DNA from 3 places in the Mesorhizobium montanum genome. Region 3 is predicted to be linked to each of the others. Evidence: predicted binding sites of a transcription regulator. Region 3 holds the regulator's gene; each other region holds the start of a gene.

Region 1 (4,174 bases), on a different contig from region 3:
CCCTCGATGGCATCGCTGCTGCTACAGCCGGCAAGACGTTGGAAGATTTCCGTAGCGATTGGCTGCTTCGCCACGGCGTCGAGCGTGGCATCGAGATCATTTCCGAAGCCGCCCGGCACGTTCCGGACGATCTGACCGCTCTTGCTCCAGTCAGACACCCTCCAGCAACGATCCTCTCACTGGCCGCCTCGTATGGGTTGGAAAATACTGCTTGCACTATGCAATCAGCCCAGCCATAACTGCTTTCGATATACAACCAGTTTAGGAGGCGATTGTGTCCAAGCTACGTGTCAACGCTTTCACCTTGTCGCTCGACGGTTATGGCGCCGGTCCCGACCAGGACCTCACCAATCCGCTCGGCATCGGCGGAGAAGGTCTCCACAAATGGATGATCGGCACCCGTACCTTTCGCCAGATGGTGCTCGGCAAGGACGGCGGCACCACCGACATCGATGACGGCTTCGCCGTGCGCAGCTTCGAGAATGTCGGCGCCTGGATCCTCGGCCGTAACATGTTCGGGCCGGTCCGCGGCGAATGGCCTGACGAGAGCTGGAAAGGCTGGTGGGGCGACAACCCGCCCTATCACGTGCCGGTCTTCGTGCTGACGCACCACAAGCGGGCGCCGATCGGGATGGAAGGCGGCACGACATTCTACTTCGTCACCGACGGCATCCATTCGGCGCTCGAACAGGCAAAGGCCGCGGCCGACGGCAAGGATGTGCGGGTCGGCGGCGGCGTTTCGACAATCCGCCAATATCTCGAGCGGCGGCTGATCGACGAGATGCATCTGGCGATCTCGCCGATCCTGCTCGGATCGGGCGAGCACCTCTTCGCCGGCCTCGACATGCTGAAGCTCGGCTATCGCTGCACCGGGCAGGTTGCGACGGCCGATGCGACGCATGTGATGATCGGGCGGGCATGAGGAGCGTAATCTCCCCCACGAGGGGGGAGATCGCAGCTTCACTGCCTCAATACTTCCCCGGCACGTAGAGGTCGCGTGGCAGGACCTGGCGCTCGTATTGCGGATTGAAGACGCGCTCCGGCAGCGAGATTTCCTCGTGCGGGACTTCCTCGTAGGGCAATTGCTGCAACAAGTGGTCGATGCAGTTCAGCCTCGCCCGTTTCTTGTCGTTGCCCTCGACGATGAACCAGGGTGCTTCCGGGATGTTGGTGCGGGCGAAGGTCTCTTCCTTGGCCTTGGTGTACTGCTCCCAGCGCACGCGCGACTGCAGGTCCATGGGCGAGAGCTTCCACTGCTTCATCGGATCGTGGATGCGCATCAGGAAGCGCATCTGCTGCTCCTCGTCGGTGATCGAGAACCAGTATTTGACCAGCGTGATACCGGAACGCACCAGCATGCGCTCGAATTCCGGCACGTCGTGAAAGAACTCCTCCACCTGATCCTGGCCGGCAAAGCCCATCACCCGCTCGACGCCGGAGCGGTTGTACCAGGAGCGATCGAACAGCACGATCTCGCCGCCGGCCGGCAGATGCGGCACATAGCGCTGGAAATACCACTGCGACTTTTCGCGCTCGGTCGGCGCCGGCAATGCCACGACACGGGCGATACGCGGGTTGAGCCGCTGGGTGATGCGCTTGATGACGCCGCCCTTGCCGGCGGAATCGCGGCCTTCGAAGACCACCACCAGCTTCTTCTTGTGATAGGCGACCCATGATTGCAGCTTGATCAGTTCCGATTGCAGCCTCAGCAATTCACGGAAATAGGTCATCCGCTCCATGGAAGGCGGATGCGACTTCTTGTAGATCTTGGCGATCTCCAGCGAGAGCGCCGGTTCGGAAATCTCCAGCTCATAGTCCTCGTCGAGCGTGTCCTCGAGTTCGGCTTCGAGCCAGTCCTTCGCCCCGGAATTCGGTTTGACTTCGTTCATCGCGCTACTCCCGCCAGCTGTCAGCCATCGTTGCTGCTTCGGATGCTTTCCAGCCGGGGCTGGAAACGCAATTCCTTGAGCCGACTGAGATACAGAGCGGCAATGACGGTTTTATTGCAAGCGTTCGGCAGCAGGCATCGATGTAGCCGATATGTGATCGGCTCGTATCGATAGCGGGCGACAAACCGCCCGATTTGTCCTACAAATCCCCACGCCTTCTTCCCGGCGCCCGCCACGGCGCTTCTTCAAACAAAATTGCGAGGACCGACATGGAATACCGCACGCTGGGCCGATCCGGCTTGAAAGTCTCGACATTGACGCTTGGCACCATGACCTTCGGCGGCTCGGGCCCGTTCGCCGCCGTCGGCAACTCCGATCTGGCGGAAGCCAAGCGCATCATCGACACCTGCATCGATGCCGGCATCAACCTCATCGACACAGCCAATGTCTATTCCAACGGCCTGTCGGAAGAGATCATCGGCGAGGCGCTCGGCGGCAGGCGCAAGAACGATGTGCTGATCGCCTCGAAGGCGCGCATGCGCATCGGCAGCGGCCCCAATGACGAAGGCTTGTCGCGCCACCATCTGATCCGTGAATGCGAAAAGAGTCTGAAGCGGCTCAGGACCGACGTCATCGACATCTATTTCGTCCACCAGTGGGATGGCCTCACTCCGGTCGACGAGACGATCGCGGCGCTCGACACCTTGGTCAACCAGGGCAAGATCCGCTATATCGGCTGCTCCAACTACTCCGGCTGGCAAGTGATGAAGGCGCTGGCGGTCAGCGACAGCCGGCATCAGGCGCGTTTCGTCACCCAGCAGATCCACTACACGCTGGAAGCGCGCGAGGCCGAATACGAATTGCTGCCGATCTCGGTCGACCAGGGTCTCGGCGTGCTGGTCTGGAGCCCGCTGGCCGGCGGCCTGCTCTCCGGCAAATATCATCGCGACAGCCCGACCGCTCGCCAGCTTGGCGGCTGGAAGGAACCGCCTATCCGCGACGAGGACCGCTTGTGGCGGATCGTCGACGTGCTGGTCGACATCGGCAAGGCGCGCGGGATCTCGGGTGCGCAGGTGGCGCTTGCCTGGCTGCTCGGTCGTCCAGCCGTAAGCTCGCTGGTGATCGGCGCCCGCAACGAGGCGCAGCTCAAGGACAACCTCGCCGCGGCCAGCCTTTCGCTGACCGAAGAAGAGCGGCAGCGCCTCGATGTCGTCAGCCGGCCGCCGGTGCTTTATCCCTACTGGCACCAGCAGTTCACCGCCAGGGACCGTTTCGGGCCGGCCGATCAGGTGCTCGACCGCTCTCACGCTTAGAGCAATGCCAGGAAAAGTGCGTAGCGGTTAGGCTCGGCGCCTTCGCCGTAGCCTTCCGTCCGGAATTTGCGCAAGAGCAAAGACTTGGAGCGGCGGAACCGTTCAGCCGGCGATAAAGCGCCAGACTTCGGGATCGGGCTGAATCTGCCCGCTCAGCACGAAATATTTGTAGAGGACGAGCAGCGAGATCGCCTGCTCGTCCCGCTCATTGCCGAATCTGCGGCAATAGGCATTGGCAGCCGCGGTTATCCGTCCCGCCTCGGCGGGATGTTTGTCGTAATAAGCCACTTTCTCGACCAGATCGGAGAAATCCTGCTCCAGCGGCACGTAGTGGACATTGGGCTCGACCTGGGCTTCGGCAAACCAGGTTTCATAGGTCGGTTCCGGCATCAGGCAGAGCGAATTGGAGCTCATGATCCATTTCAGGTTTGTCGCGACATCATTGCCTTCGAGCGAGACGATGTAGCGATAACGGCGCTGCTGCTCGATGTTCAGGAAGGGCTTGCGGAATCCGTCCGGCGCATCGGCCCTGTGGGAACCGGCGTCGCAAATCGGCAGGTTGGCGGCCTTTTCCATGAAGCGGGTGCGTATCGGATTGTTGAAATGACCGCGCCAGACCACCATCGGGCGCTTGGAAGCGAAAGGCAGGCTGTCGGGCGGCATGTAGAAGTGACGAAACTTGTTCAGCTTCATCAACACGCCATTCGCATTGTCGTCGCCGATGGGCCGGTCCTTGACGATCCTCGGGACCTCGGGAACGCCGACGACGTCGCCGTATTCGAAATCGATCAGCAGACCGGGATCGAAATAGCGGGCGAATTCCTTGAGGTCGTAATAATACATGCTGGACGAGGTCGGCAGCTTGCCGACGGCCATGGCGTTCGGACCGGGCACGAACGGGTGTTCCAGCTTGTTGTAGTAGTTCAGCCGCTCGCGAACCGTCTTGCCCGACAGCCTGGCCTGCTCGAGCCG
Region 2 (4,174 bases), 390 kb from region 3:
TTCCGTCCGGCACCGTCGTCCAAGTGGTGCAACCGGGCTATTCGATCGGCGAGCGGGTGCTGCGGCCGGCGATGGTCGGCGTCGCCAAGGGCGGCCCGAAGGCAGGCTCCGAGGCGAAGGTCGAGCCAGGCCCGGTGAACGAGCAGGCCGAGAAGGATGCTTGATAGGCAATAGGGAATAGGGAATAGGGAATAGGGAATAGGGCCGTACCAATTCGACGGCTTCGTGCTATTTTGATCGCTACTGCCTATTCCCTAATTCCTACTGCCTCACCCTATGAACCCCATCGCGTTGCTCGACTATGCCGGCGTCGCCGTCTTTGCGGCGACGGGTGCGCTTGCCGCATCGCGCAAGCAGCTCGACATTATCGGCTTCCTGTTCCTTGCCAGCGTCACCGGCATCGGCGGCGGAACGCTGCGCGACGTCATCCTCAACCTGCCGGTGTTCTGGGTCGCCAACAGCGGTTATGTGCTGATCTGCGCGGTGGTCGCCGTGCTGGTCTTCTTTAGCGCCCACCGCGTCGAATCCCGCTACAAGCTGTTGCTGTGGCTCGATGCCATCGGCCTTGCCGCCTTCGCGGTGATGGGCGCAGCCAAGGGGTTGGCGATCACCGGCTCGCCCGTCGTGTCGGTCATCATGGGCGTGCTGACGGCGACCTTCGGCGGCATTTTGCGCGACTTGCTTGCCGGCGAGCCCTCGGTGCTGCTCAGGCCCGAAATCTATGTCACGGCCGCCCTTGCCGGCGCCACCATCTTCACCCTTGGCGATCTTGCCGGCCTGCCGGCGCTGGCGTCCAGCCTGCTCGGCTTCGCGGGCGCATTCGTGGTGCGCGGCGGCGCGCTTAAATTCGGCTGGTCATTTCCGGCCTATAAGAGCCGGCCCGGGCGAAGGCCGGAAGACATTCCATGAGGGAGTAGTCGGTAGTGAGTAGTGAGTAGTGAGTAGTGAGTAGTGAGTAGTGAGTAGTGAGTAGTGAGTAGTGAGTAGTGAGTAGTGAGTAGTGAGTAGTCAGTAGTCAGTAGTCAGTAGTCAGTAGTCAGTATTGACAGGCGCTCCAGTCGTGACGTCCATCACTACTCACTACTCACTACTCACTACTCACTACTCACTACTCACTACTCACTACTCACGCCGCGAAACGCTGCCCCTCGCCGCCATAGTAGTTGACGTAGCGGGCGCCGATCTCCTTGACCGGCATGACGACGAAGACGTCAACGGTCGAGAATTCGTGATCGATGACGCAGCCGTCGCCGATGCGGGCGCCGACGCGCAGATAACCCTTGACCAGCGGCGGCATGGCGGCGATCGCCGCCTTGGTGTTCACCGCTTCGATCGGCATCAGGTCCATGGAGCAGTAGCGTCCCGGAACCGCGCGAACATCCCAGGCGGAGTTGGTGCGGCAATGATGGGCGAGATAGGTCAGCGCCTCGGCATGCGCGGCCGGCACGATGCCATGGAAAGAGGCGCAACCGGTCATCACGCCGATGCTGTAGTGGTTGATATAGGCCCAGATGCCTTGCCAGAGCGCCTCGATGGTGCGCTTGGAGCGGTATTCCGGCAAAACGCAGGAACGGCCGAGCTCGAGGAAGCGCTGGCCGGGATGCCGCGCAATCAGCTTGGTCAGCTCGAACTCGCCCTCGGAATAGAAGCCGCCGGCGGTCGCGGCGATCTCCTGCCGCAGCAGCCGGTAGGTGCCGACGATGCGGCGATGCTCAGGGCCGGGAAGGGAATTGTCGAGCACAAGAAGGTGATCGCAGAGCGGGTCGAAACGGTCGGCGTCGCGCCGGTCCTGTGCCTGGAACAGGTCCTTCCTCGCGCCAAGCTCGTCATAGAATACCCGATAGCGGACTTCCTGGGCGGCGGCGATCTCAGCCTCGTTGCGGGCGAGCCGCACCTCGAGGTTGCCGATGCGGCCCAGCGGAGCACCGCTTGCGACGGCGTCGGCGGTACGGGCGGCGAGCAGGGCGCCGCCGGCATTCGGCCGAGTGTCACATTCAGGCATGACTGTATGCACGAGTGATTCTCCTTCGAGCCATCCCTCTTGGCACGGGGATACGGTGTAGGTGCAACAGGATTGTGACAGTACCGTGATACGACGTGGCCGGCAATACTTTGTCGGCTGGGCAATACCCTCAACCGGCTATCTTGTGGCCGCTCAAGCCAAGCAATCCAAGGCTTTCAAGGGTTGAAAATTTCCTCAGGCGGCAACCTGGCCCTCGACCGCCTGGACGAGCGCGTCGGGGTCGAGCGGCTTGGTCACGAAGCCGCTGGCGCCATGGGCGAGGACGGCGTGCCGGGTCTTTTCCTGGCTGTCGGCCGAAAGCACCATGATCGGGATCGGCGGCATGGCCATGGACTCTTCATGGCGGCGGATGGCGGCGATCGCATCCAGCCCGTCCATGACAGGCATATGCAGGTCCATCAGCACCACATCGAAGCGGAATTTGAGGCCGGCATCGGTAACGGCATCGACCGCGGCCTTGCCGTTGCCGACGATCTTGACGCGATGCCCCGCCTTGAGAAGCGTGGCGCGGGCGAGCATGGCGTTGATGTCATTGTCCTCGGCAATCAGCACCGACAGGCCCTGATCGCGCCTGCGCGACGAAGCGGCGCCACGCGGCCGCGGCTGCGGCTGGGCGAGCGCGGAGCCATGGCGGGTCAGCAGCACCCGCAAGAGGGTTTCGCCGCGCACCGGCCTGGCGAGGAACGTGGCGTAGCCGCTGGCGCGGAATTCGCCGAGTATGCCGCGGTCCGTCGGCGCGATCAGGGTGATCGCCTCGCAATCGGCGAAGCCCGAGTCGCGCAGCCGCTTGAGCAGTCTGCCGTCGCTGTTTTCGAGCGCGGCGTCGATCAGGAGGACGTTGCAGCTGGCAGCGAACGGAGCGGCCTGGCTTGGTGTCGCCGCAATCTCGACGATGCCGCCATGGGCTCTGATCGTGCGCGCGATGGCATCGGCCTCGGTGGCGTTTTTCGACACGATCACCGCCCGCCGGTCAGCAAGGATGTTGTGGCGGTGCGGCGGCGGTTCGGTTGCCGCGACCGCCGGGATCTCGAGGACGAATTCGGATCCTTCGCCGAGCCGGCTCGAAACCAAGATCGTGCCACCCATGGCCGCCACCAGCCGCTTCGAGATGGCAAGGCCCAGGCCGGCGCCGCCATGCACCCTGGTCGAGGTGCCGTCGGACTGCTCGAACTCCTCGAAGATGCGCTCCAAATCCTCTTCACGCAGTCCTGGGCCGGTGTCGGCTACAGTGAAGCAGATGCGGTCGGTGGTTTCGGTGCGGGCGCGTGCCACGGTGAGCAGCACGCCGCCGGTATCGGTGAACTTTACGGCATTGCCGATGAGGTTGAGCAGCACCTGGCGCACGCGGCCGGGATCGGCGGTGATCATCTGCGGCACGTCGGGCTCGACATGGCAGCCGAGGCCGATGTTCTTGGCGAAGGCCTTTGCGGCCAGAAGCTCTATGATGTTGTCGGCGATTTCGCGCAGCGAGGTCGGTTGCGGCTCGGGCTCGAAACGGCCAGCCTCGATCTTGGAATAGTCGAGCAGGTCCTCGATGAGCGCGAGCAGCGCGCTTGCCGAGGTGGAAACAGCGCCGACATAGGTGCGCTGTTCGGGTGAGAGGTCGGTGTCCGCGAGCAGCTTCGCCATGCCCATGATGCCGTTCATCGGCGTGCGGATCTCATGGCTGACGGTGGCGAGGAATCGCGACTTGGCCTGGCTGGCATATTCGGCCCGTTCGCGTGCGGTGATCAGCGAGGATTCGGCGCGCTTGCGGGCGGTGATGTCGCGGGCGATCGCCCGATGCGAGACCGCGCCCGTGTCCTTGTCGCGCACCGACAATTCGATCCAGGAGAACCAGCGCGACCCGCTCGGCGTGCGGATCGCGACATCGGTGGAGCTCAGGCATTCGTGGTCGGAGAAGGCGGCGTCGGGAACGATGCCGACATCGATGCCAAGCTCGGACAAGGTCTTGCCGGCGAGATCGCGCGGGTCGATCTCGACAAGCGAGGCAAAGACGCTGTTGGCATAGACGATATGGCCGTCGCGGTCGCGATGGACGACTAGGTCGCCGAGCGCATCGATCAGGCCGCGGAAGCGCTCTTCGCTCTCCTGCATCTCCCACATGCGGTCGGCGAGGGTCTCGATCTCTGCGCGGCTGCGGGCTGCGGT
Region 3 (4,174 bases):
ACGCCAGTGTCAACGACATGGCAACGCCCGCCAGAATGGCGGCTGCGAATTTTTTCATGATATCCTCCCTGCGCCCTGTGCGGCGCGACCCAGACTGGCCCGAAGGCCGGCACAGAGGCTTTTTTTCGAGCCTCAAAAAAATAGTGATCCAGCAAAACGACACTGTCAACTGAGATTCTGATGGCTTTTGATGGGTCCGGCCATTTTTTTCGACGTCCGCAATAAATAATGACATGGGCTTTGGCTTCTGCCACTATCCCTAGCGTGTCGGCGACAGGCCATGGCATCATCACAAGGCCGCGATGACCCGGGAGGACGTGCGAGACGATGTCGGTCGGAATCCGCCATGACGATTTGCGCCGGCGCAATCGCGCCATGGTGATTTCGGCCGTGCGCCGCGCCGGCCAGCCCTCGCGGACGGAGATTGCCGCCACCACAGGGCTCAGCCACTCGACCATCTCGGCGATTTCCGCCGACCTGATCCAGGAGGGCATTCTTACCGAAAGCAAGGCCAACGAGCCGACGGCGTTGAAACGCGGCCGGCCGCAGATCGGCCTTGCGCTGAACCCTGAAGCCGCCGCGGTGCTGACCGTGGTGTTGTCGCTGAATTTCCTGTCGGTCGCCGTGATCGACTATGCCGGCCAGGTGATTGCCGAGGAACAGCAGCGCCTGGACACGCTTGTCATGCCGCGCGACCAGCTGATCGGCGAATGCATGGCAATCGTCCGGCGCCGGCTGCAGGATCCCGACCTCGACCTGGGCAGTGTCGCGCGTATCGCCATGGGTATTCAGGGCATCACCGACACCCATGCACGCGCCATGCTGTGGTCGCCGATCACGCCGTTGACCGACATTCCTTTTGCCGACATCCTCGAGACGGAATTCGGCATCCCAGCCACCATGGAGAACGACTGCAACATGATGGCGGTGGCGCTGCAGTGGCGCGACCCCGAGCGCTATCGCGACGACTTCATCGCTATCCTGCTCTCACATGGCATTGGCATGGGCCTTGTGCTGAAGGGCACGCTGTTCACCGGCACCCATTCCTCCGGCGGCGAGTTCGGCCACATGATCCACCGCCCGGGCGGCGCGCTTTGCCGTTGCGGCCGCCGCGGCTGCGTCGAGGCCTATGCCGGCAATTATGCGATCTGGCGCAGTGCCATGAAGATGGGCGAGGACGCCGAGCCGGTCGACGTCGGCGACGCCGATATGCGGGCCCTTGCCGCGAAGGCGCGCGAGAAGGACGGCCCGGAGCGCGAGGCCTATCGCCGGGCGGGCGAGGCGCTTGGTTTCAGCCTCGGCAGCCTGTTTGCGCTGATCGATCCGGCGCCTGTCGCGATGGTCGGCGTCAGCGCCGCCGCCTTCGACCTGATCGAGCCGGCGCTGCGGGAGGCGATCGCCCAGACCGCCGGCGGCCAGCACTCGAAATCGATCTCCTTCGACACCGAGCCGAACGAATTGCCGCTGATCCGCGAAGGCTGCGCCATGCGCGCGCTGACCTTCGTCGACCAGGAGATTTTCGCTCCCGGTGTCCAATCTAGGACCGGCGCGGCGGGGAAGAACGTGGCCTGAGGCGGCGTTGACACGCGTGGCTCATCGCCAACGTTCGGGATTGGCTGCTGCCTCCCGCGGGTCATCCCAGGTCCGCGCGTCGCCTCGCTGCCTGCCGCGCCGGAAGTATCGAACCCGTCCGTTGTCAGACCCGACCACATCTTGTAGATCGGACACATGGCGCTCAAACGGATGGACAACATAGGAATCGTCGTCGAGGATCTCGCGACGACGATTGATTTCTTTCGCGAGCTCGGCCTCGAGCTCGAAGGTCGGGCTATGATCGAAGGAGAATGGGCCGGACGTGTCACTGGGCTGGGCGATCAGCGCGTCGAGATTGCCATGATGCGCACGCCGGACGGCCACGGCCGGCTCGAGCTCTCCCGCTTCCTCACACCGCCTGCCGTCGCGGATCACCGCAACGCCCCGGTGAATGCTCTGGGCTACCTCCGCGTGATGTTCACCGTGGACGACATCGACGAGACGCTTGAAGGGCTCCGCAAGCGCGGCGCGCATCTCGTAGGCGAAGTAGTCCAGTATAAAGACGCGTATCGGCTCTGCTACATCCGAGGGCCTGAAGGGCTTCTCATCGGAATCGCCCAAGAACTCGGCTGAGCGTAATACGAAGACGGTGACCGAGCGACCAATGTCAGCGAGCGCATCTCACCAGAGCAATTCCAGGAAAAGTGTGACACGGTAGGCTCGGCGTTTTCGCCCGTAAGCCCTTCCGTCCGGAATTGCGGCCTAATCTTCCCTGATTGCGTAGCCTGCCCCGCGGATGGTGCGGATGACGTCCGGCATGCGGCCGTTGTTGACGGCCTTGCGCAGGCGGCCGACATGCACGTCCACGGTCCGCTCGTCGATATAGATCGTCTCGCCCCAGACATTGTCGAGCAGCTGGCTGCGCGAGAACACGCGGCCGGGATGGCGCATCATGAATTCGAGCAGCCGGAACTCGGTCGGGCCGAGCCTGATCTCGCTCTTTTTGCGGTAGACGCGATGCGATTCGCGGTCGAGCACGATGTCGCCGACCTTGAGCACGCTGGACAGCACCTCCGGCTTGGCGCGGCGCAGCAACGCCTTGACACGCGCCATGAACTCCGGCGTCGAGAACGGCTTGACCAGATAGTCGTCGGCGCCGGTCGAGAGGCCGCGCACGCGGTCGCTCTCCTCGCCGCGCGCCGTCAGCATGATGATCGGCAGCCGCTCGGTCTCGGGCCGCATCCTGAGACGCCGGCAAAGCTCGATGCCGGAAACCGCCGGCACCATCCAGTCGAGTACGAGCAGGTCGGGAACGTTTTCCTGCAGGCGGATTTCGGCCTCGTCGCCGCGGGTCACCACTTCGACCTGGTAACCTTCGGATTCGAGGTTGTAGCGGAGCAGCACCCCCAGCGGCTCCTCATCCTCCACCACCATGATGCGTGGCGCGATCATTGGCAGATAACCTTTTCCGTCACGCCGCCGGCGCCGACATTGCCGTCTCGTCCTGCTTCGGGCGGTTCGCGGGCAATTGCGTGCCGGTCAACACATAATAGGCGTTCTCGGCGATGTTGGTCACATGGTCGCCGATGCGCTCGAGATTCTTGGCGCAGAACAGAAGATGCGTGCAAGCGGTGATGTTGCGCGGATCTTCCATCATGTAGGTCAGGAGCTCGCGGAAGACGGACGTGTATTTGACGTCGATGCGCTCGTCGTCGTTGCGAAGCTTGGCCAGCGCCGTAGCATCGCCCACCGTATATTCCTGTATCACCGCCTGGACCTGGATCAGCACCAACTGCGCCATGGAATCGATCGAATGCGTGAGATCGCGCGGCGCGGCGCTGATGCCGACGGCGCCGACGCGCTTGGCGATGTTCTTGGCCAGGTCGCCGATGCGCTCGAGGTCGCCGGCCATGCGGATCGAGCCGACCACGTGGCGCAGGTCGTCCGCCATCGGCTGCCGCTTGGCGATCAGCGTGATGGCGCGGTCGTCGAGCTCGCGCTGCCGCGCATCCATGATGGCGTCTTCGGAGACGACGCGCTGCGCCAGCGCATTGTCGGACTCGAGCAGCGCCCGGGTCGAAGCGCCGACCATGGAACCGGCAAGGTCGCCCATGTCGTTGATGAGCCGGCTGATCTGCCTCAGATCCTCGTCGAAGGAAGCGACGGTATGTTCGGCCATAATGATGTCCTCGTATGAACTCAGCCGAAGCGGCCAGTGATGTAGTCCTGCGTGCGCTTCTCGCGGGGCGAGGTGAATATCTTCTCGGTCCGGTCGAACTCGACCAGCTCGCCGAGATACATGAACGCCGTCTGCCGCGATACGCGCGCCGCCTGCTGCATGTTGTGGGTGACGATCACGATGGTGTAGTCGGCCTGCAATTCGTCGATCAGCTCCTCGATCTTGGCGGTCGACAGCGGATCGAGCGCGGAGGCCGGCTCGTCGAGCAGTATCACCTCGGGCTTCACCGCCACCGTGCGGGCGATGCATAGGCGCTGCTGCTGGCCGCCGGAGAGGCTGAGGCCGCTGGCGTTGAGCTTGTCCTTGACCTCGTTCCAGAGCGCGGCGCGCTTCAGCGCCTGCTCGACGCGGCTGTCCATCTCGGCCTTGCCGATCTTTTCATAGAGCCTGACGCCGAAGGCG

The links. Region 3 encodes PhoB, which activates phosphate uptake and scavenging genes when phosphate is short. Its sites were predicted from a motif close to TGTCATNNANCTGTCAT; they were not measured.
Region 1: ppk2 (polyphosphate kinase 2) is a predicted target of PhoB. The motif match lies at 1,992-2,008, and genes of this name have one in related genera.
Region 2: olsB (l-ornithine N(alpha)-acyltransferase) is a predicted target of PhoB. The motif match lies at 2,066-2,082, and genes of this name have one in related genera.

The regions. Positions count from the first base shown of each region.
Region 1 is NZ_JAVIJF010000009.1:141,867-146,040, forward strand. Features, by position in the region: gene RFM68_RS14470 (HepT-like ribonuclease domain-containing protein) at 1-239, shown strand, start outside; gene RFM68_RS14475 (dihydrofolate reductase family protein) at 275-922, shown strand; gene ppk2 (polyphosphate kinase 2) at 969-1,889, opposite strand; gene RFM68_RS14485 (aldo/keto reductase) at 2,159-3,202, shown strand; gene RFM68_RS14490 (glycosyl transferase family 90) at 3,305-4,174, opposite strand, start outside.
Region 2 is NZ_JAVIJF010000001.1:5,917-10,090, reverse strand. Features, by position in the region: gene grpE (nucleotide exchange factor GrpE) at 1-164, shown strand, start outside; gene RFM68_RS00050 (trimeric intracellular cation channel family protein) at 277-909, shown strand; gene olsB (l-ornithine N(alpha)-acyltransferase) at 1,127-2,002, opposite strand; gene RFM68_RS00040 (ATP-binding protein) at 2,198-4,174, opposite strand, start outside.
Region 3 is NZ_JAVIJF010000001.1:400,351-404,524, forward strand. Features, by position in the region: gene xylF (D-xylose ABC transporter substrate-binding protein) at 1-58, opposite strand, end outside; gene RFM68_RS01900 (ROK family protein) at 328-1,572, shown strand; gene RFM68_RS01905 (VOC family protein) at 1,729-2,166, shown strand; gene phoB (phosphate regulon transcriptional regulator PhoB) at 2,296-2,985, opposite strand; gene phoU (phosphate signaling complex protein PhoU) at 3,005-3,712, opposite strand; gene pstB (phosphate ABC transporter ATP-binding protein PstB) at 3,733-4,174, opposite strand, start outside.